Linked DNA regions of Phytoactinopolyspora mesophila. The protein of the gene in region 1 interacts with the protein of each later gene in a pairwise test. Links are inferred from orthologs where the notes say so. Each region holds a gene or a part of one and is shown in the gene's direction. Other genes may lie near its edges.

Evidence for each region.
Region 2: the proteins of paaC (region 1) and F7O44_RS00450 interact in binary tests that used the Escherichia coli proteins (3 or more experiments, as listed by UniProt). The link is inferred for Phytoactinopolyspora mesophila from one-to-one orthologs.

Annotation. Positions count from the first base shown.
Region 1 is NZ_WLZY01000013.1:119,664-125,808, reverse strand. The notes cover bases 1,212-4,188. They hold paaC (1,2-phenylacetyl-CoA epoxidase subunit PaaC), read left to right. Parts: upstream 1,212-2,223; coding sequence 2,224-3,153; downstream 3,154-4,188. Other genes in these bases: paaE (1,2-phenylacetyl-CoA epoxidase subunit PaaE), read left to right, coding at 3,678-4,188; paaD (1,2-phenylacetyl-CoA epoxidase subunit PaaD), read left to right, coding at 3,159-3,677; paaB (1,2-phenylacetyl-CoA epoxidase subunit PaaB), read left to right, coding at 1,913-2,215; paaA (1,2-phenylacetyl-CoA epoxidase subunit PaaA), read left to right, coding at 1,212-1,843. In the rest of the region: phenylacetic acid degradation bifunctional protein PaaZ, read left to right, coding at 1-899; more of paaA, read left to right, coding at 896-1,211; more of paaE, read left to right, coding at 4,189-4,760; F7O44_RS26700 (GNAT family N-acetyltransferase), read left to right, coding at 4,937-5,476; F7O44_RS31375 (DinB family protein), read right to left, coding at 5,584-6,123. UniProt on the Escherichia coli protein: Component of 1,2-phenylacetyl-CoA epoxidase multicomponent enzyme system which catalyzes the reduction of phenylacetyl-CoA (PA-CoA) to form 1,2-epoxyphenylacetyl-CoA. The subunit C may be essential for structural integrity of the alpha subunit.
Region 2 is NZ_WLZY01000001.1:109,361-113,944, reverse strand. The notes cover bases 1,585-4,584. They hold F7O44_RS00450 (response regulator), read left to right. Parts: upstream 1,585-2,745; coding sequence 2,746-3,423; downstream 3,424-4,584. Other genes in these bases: F7O44_RS00445 (hypothetical protein), read right to left, coding at 3,707-4,584; F7O44_RS00455 (sensor histidine kinase), read left to right, coding at 1,585-2,749. Also shown: F7O44_RS00460 (SLC13 family permease), read left to right, coding at 1-1,009; more of F7O44_RS00455, read left to right, coding at 1,058-1,584. UniProt on the Escherichia coli protein: Member of the two-component regulatory system DpiA/DpiB, which is essential for expression of citrate-specific fermentation genes and genes involved in plasmid inheritance.

The DNA of each region.
Region 1 (6,145 bases):
TGTCGCCGGTGCTGCTTCGCGCCGACGACGCTGGTCGGGCGGAGCCACACCAGGTCGAGGCGTTCGGCCCGGTGTCGACGTTGATGCCCTACACATCGGCGGATGAGGTCGTCGAGCTCGCCGCCCGCGGCGCAGGCAGCCTGGTCGGATCCGTCGTCACCGGAGATACAGACTTCGCGCGGGACGTGGTCCTGGGAGTCGCCCCGTGGCATGGCCGGGTGCTCGTTCTCGATTCGGACAACGCCAAGGAATCCACCGGCCACGGCTCACCGTTGCCGATGCTGGTGCACGGTGGACCAGGCCGGGCCGGCGGCGGCGAGGAACTGGGTGGCATCCGCAGCGTCCTGCACCACATGCAGCGCACGGCCGTGCAGGCATCGCCCAAGGTGCTCGGTGCCGTCACCAACCGGTGGGTCAACGGTGCGCCGCACGCCGACATCGAGACGCACCCGTTCCGCAAGTCTCTGGCCGAGCTGCGCGTCGGCGACACCGTGGTTGGTGGCCCGCGGACGGTGACCCGGGAGGACATCGACCATTTCGCCGAGTTCACCGGCGACAAGTTCTACGCACACACCATCGAGGAAGCCGCGGCGGCGAACCCCTTCTTCGAAGGAATTGTCGCGCACGGATACCTGGTGCTGTCGCTCGCGGCCGGGCTCTTCGTGGACCCGGAGCCGGGCCCGGTGCTGGCCAACTACGGTCTGGAGAATCTCCGATTCCTCACACCGGTGAAACCCGGCGACGAGCTCACCGTGACGCTGACCGCCGCGCAGATCACGCCGCGCGTCGATGCCGACTACGGCGAGGTGCGGTGGAATGCCGACGTCGTCAATGCCGACGGCGAGCTGACCGCCCGCTACGACGTCCTCACCCTGGTGGCGAAGGAGTGGCCGCAATGACCCCCGCAGCCCAAGCGCTGTCCGAACCTGAACTCGAACGACACTTCGAGCAGGTCATCGAGCGCGATCAACGGATCGAGCCGCGCGACTGGATGCCGGACGCATACCGTAAGACACTCGTCCGCCAGGTGGCTCAACACGCGCATTCCGAGATCATCGGGATGCAGCCGGAGGCCAACTGGATCACCCGGGCACCATCGCTGCGGCGTAAAGCGATCCTGCTGGCCAAGGTGCAGGACGAAGCCGGCCACGGTCTCTACCTTTACTCCGCGACCGAGACTTTGGGTGCCGACCGCACCGAGCTGACCGAGAAGCTGATCGACAGCAAGCAGAAGTACTCCTCGATCTTCAATTACCCGACGCTGAACTTCGCCGACGTCGGGGTCATCGGGTGGCTGGTGGACGGTGCAGCCATCTGCAACCAGGTGCCGCTGTGCCGGAGTTCGTTCGGCCCGTACGCGCGCGGCATGGTGCGCATCTGCAAAGAAGAGTCCTTCCACCAGCGGCAGGGCTTCGAGCTGCTGATGACCATGATGCGCGGAACGGATGCGCAGCGGCGCATGGTGCAGGATGCGACCGACCGGTGGTGGTGGCCGTCGTTGATGATGTTCGGCCCGCCGGACCACGATTCCCCGAACACCGCTCAGTCGATGGCGTGGAAGATCAAGCGGCACACCAATGACGAGCTGCGCCAGCGCTTCGTGGACATGACGGTGCCCCAGGCTGAGGCGCTGGGCGTCACGCTGCCGGATCCGGAGATCAGCTGGAACGACGAGCGCGGCCACTACGATTTCGGCGAGATCGACTGGGACGAGTTCAAGCAGGTGATCTCCGGCAACGGCCCCTGCAACGCCGAACGGCTGGCGCACCGTCGTGCGGCGCACGAAGACGGTGCTTGGGTGCGCGAGGCCGCGGCGGCATACGCAGCCAAACAACACACGTGATCATGAGCGGATTCACGTCGCTATAGCGACACGAAACCGCTCATGATCACCGATGAAGGGAGAGGTGAGATGTCGGAGACCGGAGGTACACGCGCCGGCTGGCCGCTGTACGAGGTGTTCGTGCGCAGCAAGCGCGGGCTGAACCACGTGCACGTCGGCTCGCTGCGGTCGGCCGACGCCGAGATGGCTCTGCATCATGCCCGCGATCTGTACACCCGCCGCAACGAGGGTGTGAGCATCTGGGTGGTGAAGTCGTCCGATATCGCCGCGTCGAGCCCGGACGAGAAGGATCCGTTCTTCGCGCCGTCGGCGGACAAGGTCTACCGGCATCCGACGTTCTACGACATTCCCGAGCACGTCCCGCACATGTGAGGCCGGAGATGGGTTTCGACAACGCCTACGAGTCGATCACCGAAGGTGTCGACGACGCCAGGTGGGCATTCGGCACCGGGTTCGAGGACCCGCTGTCCGGTATCGACACGACGCTGCCCGACGGGGTCGATGCGGATGAGCTCGCTACCTACTGCCTGATGCTGGGCGACGACGCGCTGATCATGTCGCATCGGCTCCAGCAATGGTGCACCCGCCTGCCCGAGCTGGAAGAGGAGGTCGCGATCGCCAACATCGCCCTCGACCTGCTCGGCCAGGCCAGGCTGCTGCTGGCCCGCTCGGCCGCGGCGTCCGGTGCTGCCGGCGAGGACCACCTCGCGTTCTTCCGCGACGAGCACGAGTTCCGCAACGTCCGCCTGGCGGAGCTGGAGAACGGCGATTTCGGCGAGCTGATCGCCCGGTTGCTGGTGTTCGCCACCTGGCGGCTGGCCGTGTTCAGCCGGCTCACCGGCTCACCTGATCCGGTGCTGTCGGCGATCGCCGCGAAAGGTGTCAAGGAGCTGAGGTATCACCGCGACTACGTCGCTCAGTGGGCCGTCCGACTGGGCGACGGCACGCCGTACTCGCGGCAGCGGATAGCTGCCGGGCTGGAGACGGTCTGGCCGTACGTCGACGAGCTCTTCACCCACCCTGTTGATCATGGGCAAAAACACCCTTCGGAACCGGCTGGAGAAGTTATCGCCCATGATCAACACGGCGGGGGTGTCGGGGTTGGGATTGATCTGGCGTCGGTGCGTGAGGAGTTCGACGAGGTGCTGGCGCAGGTGTTCCGGGCTGCGACGCTTCAGATTCCCGACGTGTCGCCGTTGCCGGGCGTCGGCGGCCGGGCGGGACGCGACGGCGTCCACACCGAGGCCATGGGATACCTGCTCGCCGAGATGCAAAGCGTCGCCCGAGCCCACCCGGACGGAACCTGGTGATCACCATGGCAGGCAGCGCTACCGGCACCCGGCTCGCCGCTGCGCGGCGGGTGGCCGAAGTCGTCACCGATCCGGAGCTGCCCATGCTCACGCTCGCCGATCTCGGTGTGCTGCGTGATGTGTGTCTCGAGGGCGAGCGCGTCGTCGTGACGATCACACCCACCTACACCGGCTGCCCGGCCATGGACACGATGCGTGATGACCTCGTCTACGTCTTGCGCAAGGCCGGTTACCACGACGTCGAGGTGCGCACCGTCCTGCATCCGCCGTGGAGCACCGACTGGATCAGCGACGAGGGAAAACGAAAACTGGCCGAGCACGGGATCGCGCCTCCGGGCGCAGCTCCTCGAGAGCTCGCCGGGCCGGTGCCGTTGACGCTGGGTCCGACCGTGCGGCGAGTCCGCTGCCCGCGCTGCGACTCCGCCGACACGGAGGAGCTCTCCCGGTTCAGCGCCACGGCGTGCAAGGCGCTGCGCCGCTGCCGCGCGTGCCAGGAGCCGTTCGAACATGTCAAGGAGATCTGAATGGCCACCGCGATCAAGGCTCGACTGCGTGGTGAGTTCCACCCGCTCCGGGTGGCCTCGGTGGACCGGCTGTGCGACGACGCCGTCGCGGTGACCTTCGACGTTCCACCGGAGTTGGCGGAGTTGTATGCGTTCCGGGCCGGTCAGTCGTTGACGCTGCGGCGCCGGATCGACGGCCGGGACGAGCGGCGTTCGTACTCCATCTGCGCGGCGGAGGGGGACCGGCCGCGGATCGGTGTGCGGGAAATCCCGGACGGGTTGTTCTCCAGCTGGCTGGTGCGCGATCTCCGTCCTGGTGACGAGATCGAGGTGGGCACACCCACAGGCGGGTTCACCCCCGACGTCGATACGCCAGGTCACCACGTGCTTCTCGCGGCGGGCTCCGGCATCACCCCGGTGCTGTCGATCGTCGGCAGCGTGCTTCGGCACCCGGACGCCACCGTTACCCTCATCTATGGCAACCGGCGCACCAACACCGTCATGTTCGCCGACGAGCTCGCCGATCTGAAGGACCGCTACCCGGACCGCCTGGAGCTGATTCACGTGCTGTCGCGTGAACCTCGCGAGGCGGACCTGTTCACCGGGCGGCTAGCGCCGGAGAAGGTTCAAACCCTGCTGGACCTGCTCGTCGACGTTCCGCGGGTGGATCACTGGTGGCTGTGCGGGCCGTACGAGATGGTCACCGCCACCGAGGAACTACTCGCGCAGGTGGGGGTGGAGAAGGCACGCATCCACCACGAGCTGTTCTACGTGGACGACGTGCCGCCGCCTGCGCTGCGGCACGAAGAAGCCCCCTTGGAGGGTGAGACGAGCGAGGTGTCCATCATCCTCGACGGCCGTACCACCACAACGACGCTGGACCGCGACACCGCCGTCCTGGACGGTGCCCAACGGGTCCGTCCAGATCTGCCCTTCGCTTGCAAGGGCGGAGTCTGCGGCACGTGTCGCGCCAAGGTGACCGAGGGCGAGGTGGTGATGCGGCGCAACTTCGCACTGGAGGATGCCGAGGTCGAGGACGGATTCGTGCTCACTTGCCAGTCGTTGGTGCGCTCGGAGAAGGTCGTCGTCGACTACGACGCGTAGACCCGCCCCGGTCACCAAGCCCCTCAACCAAATGATCATGTTTGGTGGGTTTTCTCGTCCGTCACCATGACTGCAGGCATGGTGACGCACGAGAAGTCCTGGCAGGGCGCGAGCCATAAGGATGGCTCGGGGACGCAACTCGTGCGCCTTGTGCGCATGTGTGGGAGGCTCAACCAGTGTCCGACCTCACCCTTGCGCACACGGCTGACCTGGCGCCGGCTGACCTGACGACGATCCGCCGGTTGCTCGACGACGCCTTCGACGGCGAGTTCGCCGACGAAGACTGGGACCACGCACTCGGCGGCGTCCACGTGGTGGTCCGGGAGGACGGCGTGATCGTCGCACATGCCTGCGTCGTTCAACGGCGCCTGATCCACCGGGGACTGGCCATCCGCACCGGGTACGTGGAAGCCCTGGCCGTCAATAAGGCCCACCGGCGACGTGGTCATGCCGAGGCCGCCATGACCGCTTCCGAGCGCGTCATCCGAGCTGCATATGACCTCGGCGCGTTGTCCGACGGCACCGGAATCCAGGACTTCTACCAGCGACGAGGCTGGCTCACCTGGAGCGGGCCGACCTGGGTCCTCGCGCCGACCGGCATGGAGCGGACGGCCGACGACGACGGCGGCGTCCTGGTCCTGCCGACCCCTACAAGTCCAGAACTCGACCTCGATGATGCGATCACGTGTGACTGGCGGACGGGCGACGTCTGGTGAGCGGCGTGCCGGCTTCCGGATAACCGGTTCCGGTTCGGCGTCGACCAGCCGGGTAGTAGCTCACGAATTCTGCACGCGGCACGGGTGCCCGAGCATCGACGTATCCGCTACTCGCCCGTAAGGCCGTCAACCGACTCGCGGATGAGATCGGCGTGACCGTTGTGCCTGGCGTACTCCTCGATCATGTGGCAGATGATCCAGCGCAGGCTCGGTGTCTCACCGTTGGACCAGGAGCGCTTGGCCAGCTGATCAAGGCCACCGTTGGCCAGCGCTTCGGTGACGAAGGAGCGGGAACGATCCACCGCGTTGTGCCAGAGCTCATGTAGCTGCTCAGGAGTGTCGGCAACCGCGGAGTTCCAATCCCAGTCCGGGTCGGCTTTCCAATCGACGGTGTCCCATGGCGGGTGGCCCTCGTGACCATGAAGGAACCGGGCGAACCAATGGTCCTCGACGAAGGCCATGTGTTTGAGCATCCCGCCGAGGGTCATCGACGACACTGCGACGCGGGCTTGCAGTCCGGCCGCATCGAGCCCGGAGCACTTCCACGCCAAAGTCTCGCGTTGATAGTCGAGGAAACCGAGGAGCGTGGTGGTTTCGTCAGCTGCGATAGGAGGCTCGGTCCGGCCCTGTTCGTCTACGTGAGTCACGAGTGGCGAGAATACCGGGATC
Region 2 (4,584 bases), on another replicon or contig:
AACCGGCGATGGCAGCGAGGAGTCGAGAAAGAACGTCCGCAACTTCGGCGTCTGCCTCATCCTCGCGATCGCGTATGCCGCCACCATCGGCGGTACGTCGACGTTGATCGGCAGCCCGCCGAATCTGATCATGGCCGGCTTCGTGGAACAGAACTACGGCTTCTCGATCAGCTTCGCGGACTGGATGAAGATCGGCGTGCCATTGTCGGCCGTCTTCCTGGCGATCGCCTGGGTCCTGCTCACCCGGGTGTTCTACCCGACGAAGATTGCCGAGATCGCCGGGGGCCGGCAGGTCATCCAGAGTGAGCTGAGCAAGCTGGGCCGGATGTCACGCGGCGAGTGGAACGTGCTGGTCATCTTCGTCGGCACGGCCGCTCTGTGGGTGTTCCGGGAGCAGATCACCGGCTTCGAACCGCTGACCTCGGCGTTGCCGTTCATGGCCAACCTGAGTGATGCCAGTATCGCCATCGCAGCCGCCGTCGCTCTGTTCTTGATCCCGACGTCGTTCCGGCGAGCCGAAGGAACACTCGACTGGCGCACGGCTCAAGCCGGCATTCCGTGGGGCGTGCTGCTGCTGTTCGGCGGCGGCCTGAGTTTGGCCAAAGCAGTCCAGGACACCGAACTGAGCACGTACATCGGCATCAAGGTCGGCGAACTCGGTGGGCTGCCCACGGTCTTGCTCATCGCGGCCATCTGCCTCGTCGTGCTTCTCTTGACAGAACTGACCAGCAACACCGCCACCGCAGCAACCTTCCTGCCGGTCCTGGGTGGAGTGGCGGTCGGACTGGGCCTCGACCCGCTCCTTCTGCTGGTGCCCGCAGCCATCGCCGCTACCTGCAGCTTCATGCTTCCGGTCGGCACCCCGCCGAACGCGATCATCTTCGGAACCGGCCGGGTGACGATGGGCCAGATGATCCGGGCCGGGTTCTGGCTCAACCTGATCGGTGTCGTGCTGATCACCGGCGCTGTGATGCTGCTGGGCGCTTGGGCGATGGGAATCAGCTTCTGAATCGAGAAGCCGGACCCCGTGTGCCCGCTTCCTGCCACACTTGAACGCATGAACACGCGGCTCAGGGATCGCGTCCCCGGACGGGCGCGGTCCCTGCTCCCGAGGAGCCTGGCGCAACAGCTCTTCGCCCTCCAACTGGCGCTGATTCTCCTCCTTGTCATCGCCGGAGGGGTTCTCGCCTACCTCAACGCCCGCCATGACAGCGAGGCGGAAGCAGAGCGTCGTGCCCTGAGTTTGGCTCACGCACTGGCCGAACTCCCGGACGTGCACACGGCTCTCGCCGACGGCAATCCGGCCGCCTCGCTGCAACCGCTGGCCGAGTCGGTCCGGGTGGCCACCGGCACCGACTTCATCGTGTTCATGGGCACCGACCGCACCAGATACTCGCACCCGACCCCGGACCGAATCGGCGAGCAGTTCCTCGGCACCGTGGAGCCCGCGCTGGCCGGACAGAGTTTGACCGAGACCTACCAGGGAACACTCGGTCCGTCCGTTCGCGCCGTCGTTCCGATCTACCTCGAGGCCGACGCCGAGCCGGCGGCCCTGCTATCCATCGGGATTCTCCAGGACAGGATCTGGGACGAGCTCCGCCCCAGACTGTTCTCCATCATCGGCATTGCGCTGCTCGCACTCGGCGTGGCCGCGCTCGGTTCACTGGCTATCAGCCGCCGGCTCGACCGGCAGACGCTGGGACTAGGACCCGTGGAGATCACCCGGATGTACGAGCACCACGAGGCGGTATTGCACTCGGTCCGGGAGGGACTGCTCGTGCTCAACGCCGATGCCGAGGTGGTGCTCGCCAACGACGAGGCCGTCCACCTGCTTGGCCTACCCGACGATCACGAAGGCCGAACCGTCCGAGAACTCGGAATCACCGGCGCGTTAGCCGACACACTCACGGCGGGCGAGCCGGTCAGCGACCAGCTCCACGTCTTCGGTGACCGCGTGCTTGTCGTCAACCAGCAGCGCACCTCGAAGGACGGCCGGGAACTCGGGGCCGTCGTCACGCTGCGTGACCATACCGAGCTGGAATCGCTGACGGGTGAACTCGAATCGGCGCGCGGATTCGCCGACGCGCTCCGGGCTCAGGCCCATGAAGCCGCCAACCGATTGCACACCGTCATCACCATGGTCGAAATGGGCGAGCCGGAACGCGCCGTCGAATTCGCCACGGCCGAACTCGAGTCCACCCAGCAACTCGCCGATCAGCTCATCGGCGCGGTGACCGAACCGGCGCTGTCCGCACTGCTTCTCGGCAAAGCCGCGCAGGCACATCAGCGCGGCATCGATTTCACGGTCACTCCCGACACTGTGGTCCCGGATACGTTTCTCCCGTCCCGGGAGCTGGTCACACTCGTCGGCAACCTGGTCGACAACGCGATGGATGCCGCGGCTACCGGACCGCCCCCGCGCGCGGTGACCGTGACCGCGCGGCTCGACGAGGCCGAACTGGTGATCAGGGTTGGCGATTCCGGCCCAGGGTTCGACCCTGCGAATCTCGACGATGCGTTCGCCTGGGGCTGGTCGACCAAGGACACCGGCCATACCCGCGTCTCACCCGGCCGCGGCCTGGGGTTGGCGCTCGTTCGGCAGATCGTCACCCGATACGGCGGTCAGGCGTATGTCGAACACGAAAGCGGCTCCGCCGTCATCGTCCGCCTGCCCCGTCCCCACGACGATCGGCCGGCAGCCGCACCTGAGCCGCCGGCCCTGGACCAAACACTGGAGCGAGGGCCATGATCGCCACGTTGGTGGTGGAGGACGACCCACGAATCGCCGACGCACACGCACGCTACGTCCAGCGCGTGCGCGGTTTCACCGTCGCGGGTATCGCGCACAGCGGCGCCGAGGCACTGCGATTCCCCCGCCTGGACGACGTCGACCTCGTGCTGCTGGACTTCTATCTGCCGGACATGACCGGCCTCGACGTGTGTCGCACCCTGCGTGCGCACGGCCGGACAGTGGACATCATCGCCGTGACGTCCGCGCACGACATCGAGATCGTCCGGTCCGCCGTCGCACACGGCATCGTGCAGTACCTGCTCAAGCCGTTCACGTTCGCCGCGTTCCGCGACAAGCTGGAACGTTATGCCGAATTCCGGCAGCGCCTCCAGTCGGGTGGCCGCACCGCTGCCCAACAGGATGTGGATCGCGCGTTAGCCGCCCTCCGGGGCACCGCCGGCGGGCCGTTGCCGAAGGGCATGAGCACGGAAACGCTCGAGGCGGTGACAACGCAACTCCGCCGAGCCTCACACGGCCTCTCGGCCAGCGAAATGGGCGAGCTGCTCGGGACCGCGCGTGTCACGGCCCGGCGATACCTCGAGTTTCTCGTCGAGAAGGGCTCGGTCTCCCGGGAGCCGCGCTACGGGCAGACCGGCCGTCCTGAGCAGCTTTACCGATGGACCGCCTCCTGAACCAACCCCACATCACCCCCACCCCACATCACCCCCACCCCACATCACCCCCACCCTCGTCGGTGATCGACAGTGCGCTGTGGTCGCTCATTGGTGATCGACAGTGGAGTGTGGCTGCGGCCCAACGACCACAGCGCACTGTCGATCACCGACGAGGGTGGGGTGGGTCGATGGGAGGTAAGGGGTTGCGGCCCCGGCCCAAGGGGATAAACCAGGGCCGCAACATGACCCGACGCGTGGTGGGGGTTAGCGCGTCGGGCGTTGGTCGCCGTCCTGATCGGGGTCAACTCCCCCGGTCAGGACGGTCGGTCTTGTGTGGTGGTGACTCCGGGATACCGCCCTGGTTCTGCCGGCCGTTCTCCTCCGAACCAGCTGGCCGGTTCTCCCGGCCATGCTCACCCGGATCCTCCGGCCGATTTTCCCGGCCATGCTCACCCGGATCCTCCGGCCGGTTCTCCCGACCATGCTCACCCGGATCCTCCGGCCGGTTCTCCCGACCATGCTCACCCGGATCCTCCGGCCGATTTTCCCGACCATGCCCACCCGGATCCTCCGGCCGATTTTCCCGACCATGCTCACCCGGATCCTCCGGCCGATTTTCCCGACCATGCTCACCCGGATCCTCCGGCCGATTTTCCCGGCCATGCTCACCCGGATCCTCTGGTCCCGAACCATCTGGTGATCCCGCGGGGTTCTTCCCCGGCGCTTCGGTGATGTCGCCCGTCTCGTTCTCCGCGATCTCGCCGCCCGTGTGTTCCCCGTCGGTGAATTTGATCGGCGTGACGGCCTCGACGACGGTTTGGACCCGGTCCTGCACGGCATCCGGGAAAGCACCCGCTGCCACCGCCCCTGAGAGCCCGGTGAAAACGATTGCCACGCCGGCGGCCCAGCGTGCTCGCGGACCTGCTGCCGCCACAATGTCGCGCACCCATCCGCGGCGCCGGGCCGGATACCGCGCAGCGGCGACATCGTGGAACTGACCCGAGGCCATCCGCCGGGCGAGCTCAGCACTGGGCCGGACCGGCTGGTCCGCGGTCCGGCGAATCGCCCGCGCGGCCTCCGCCAACGACGAGTGTTCGGGCGCCACTGTGTCGCCGCTGAGGATGACCTCAGCGGTGGCGTCGTCGATCACCGGGAATGAACGCATCTCGTTAACGTCAT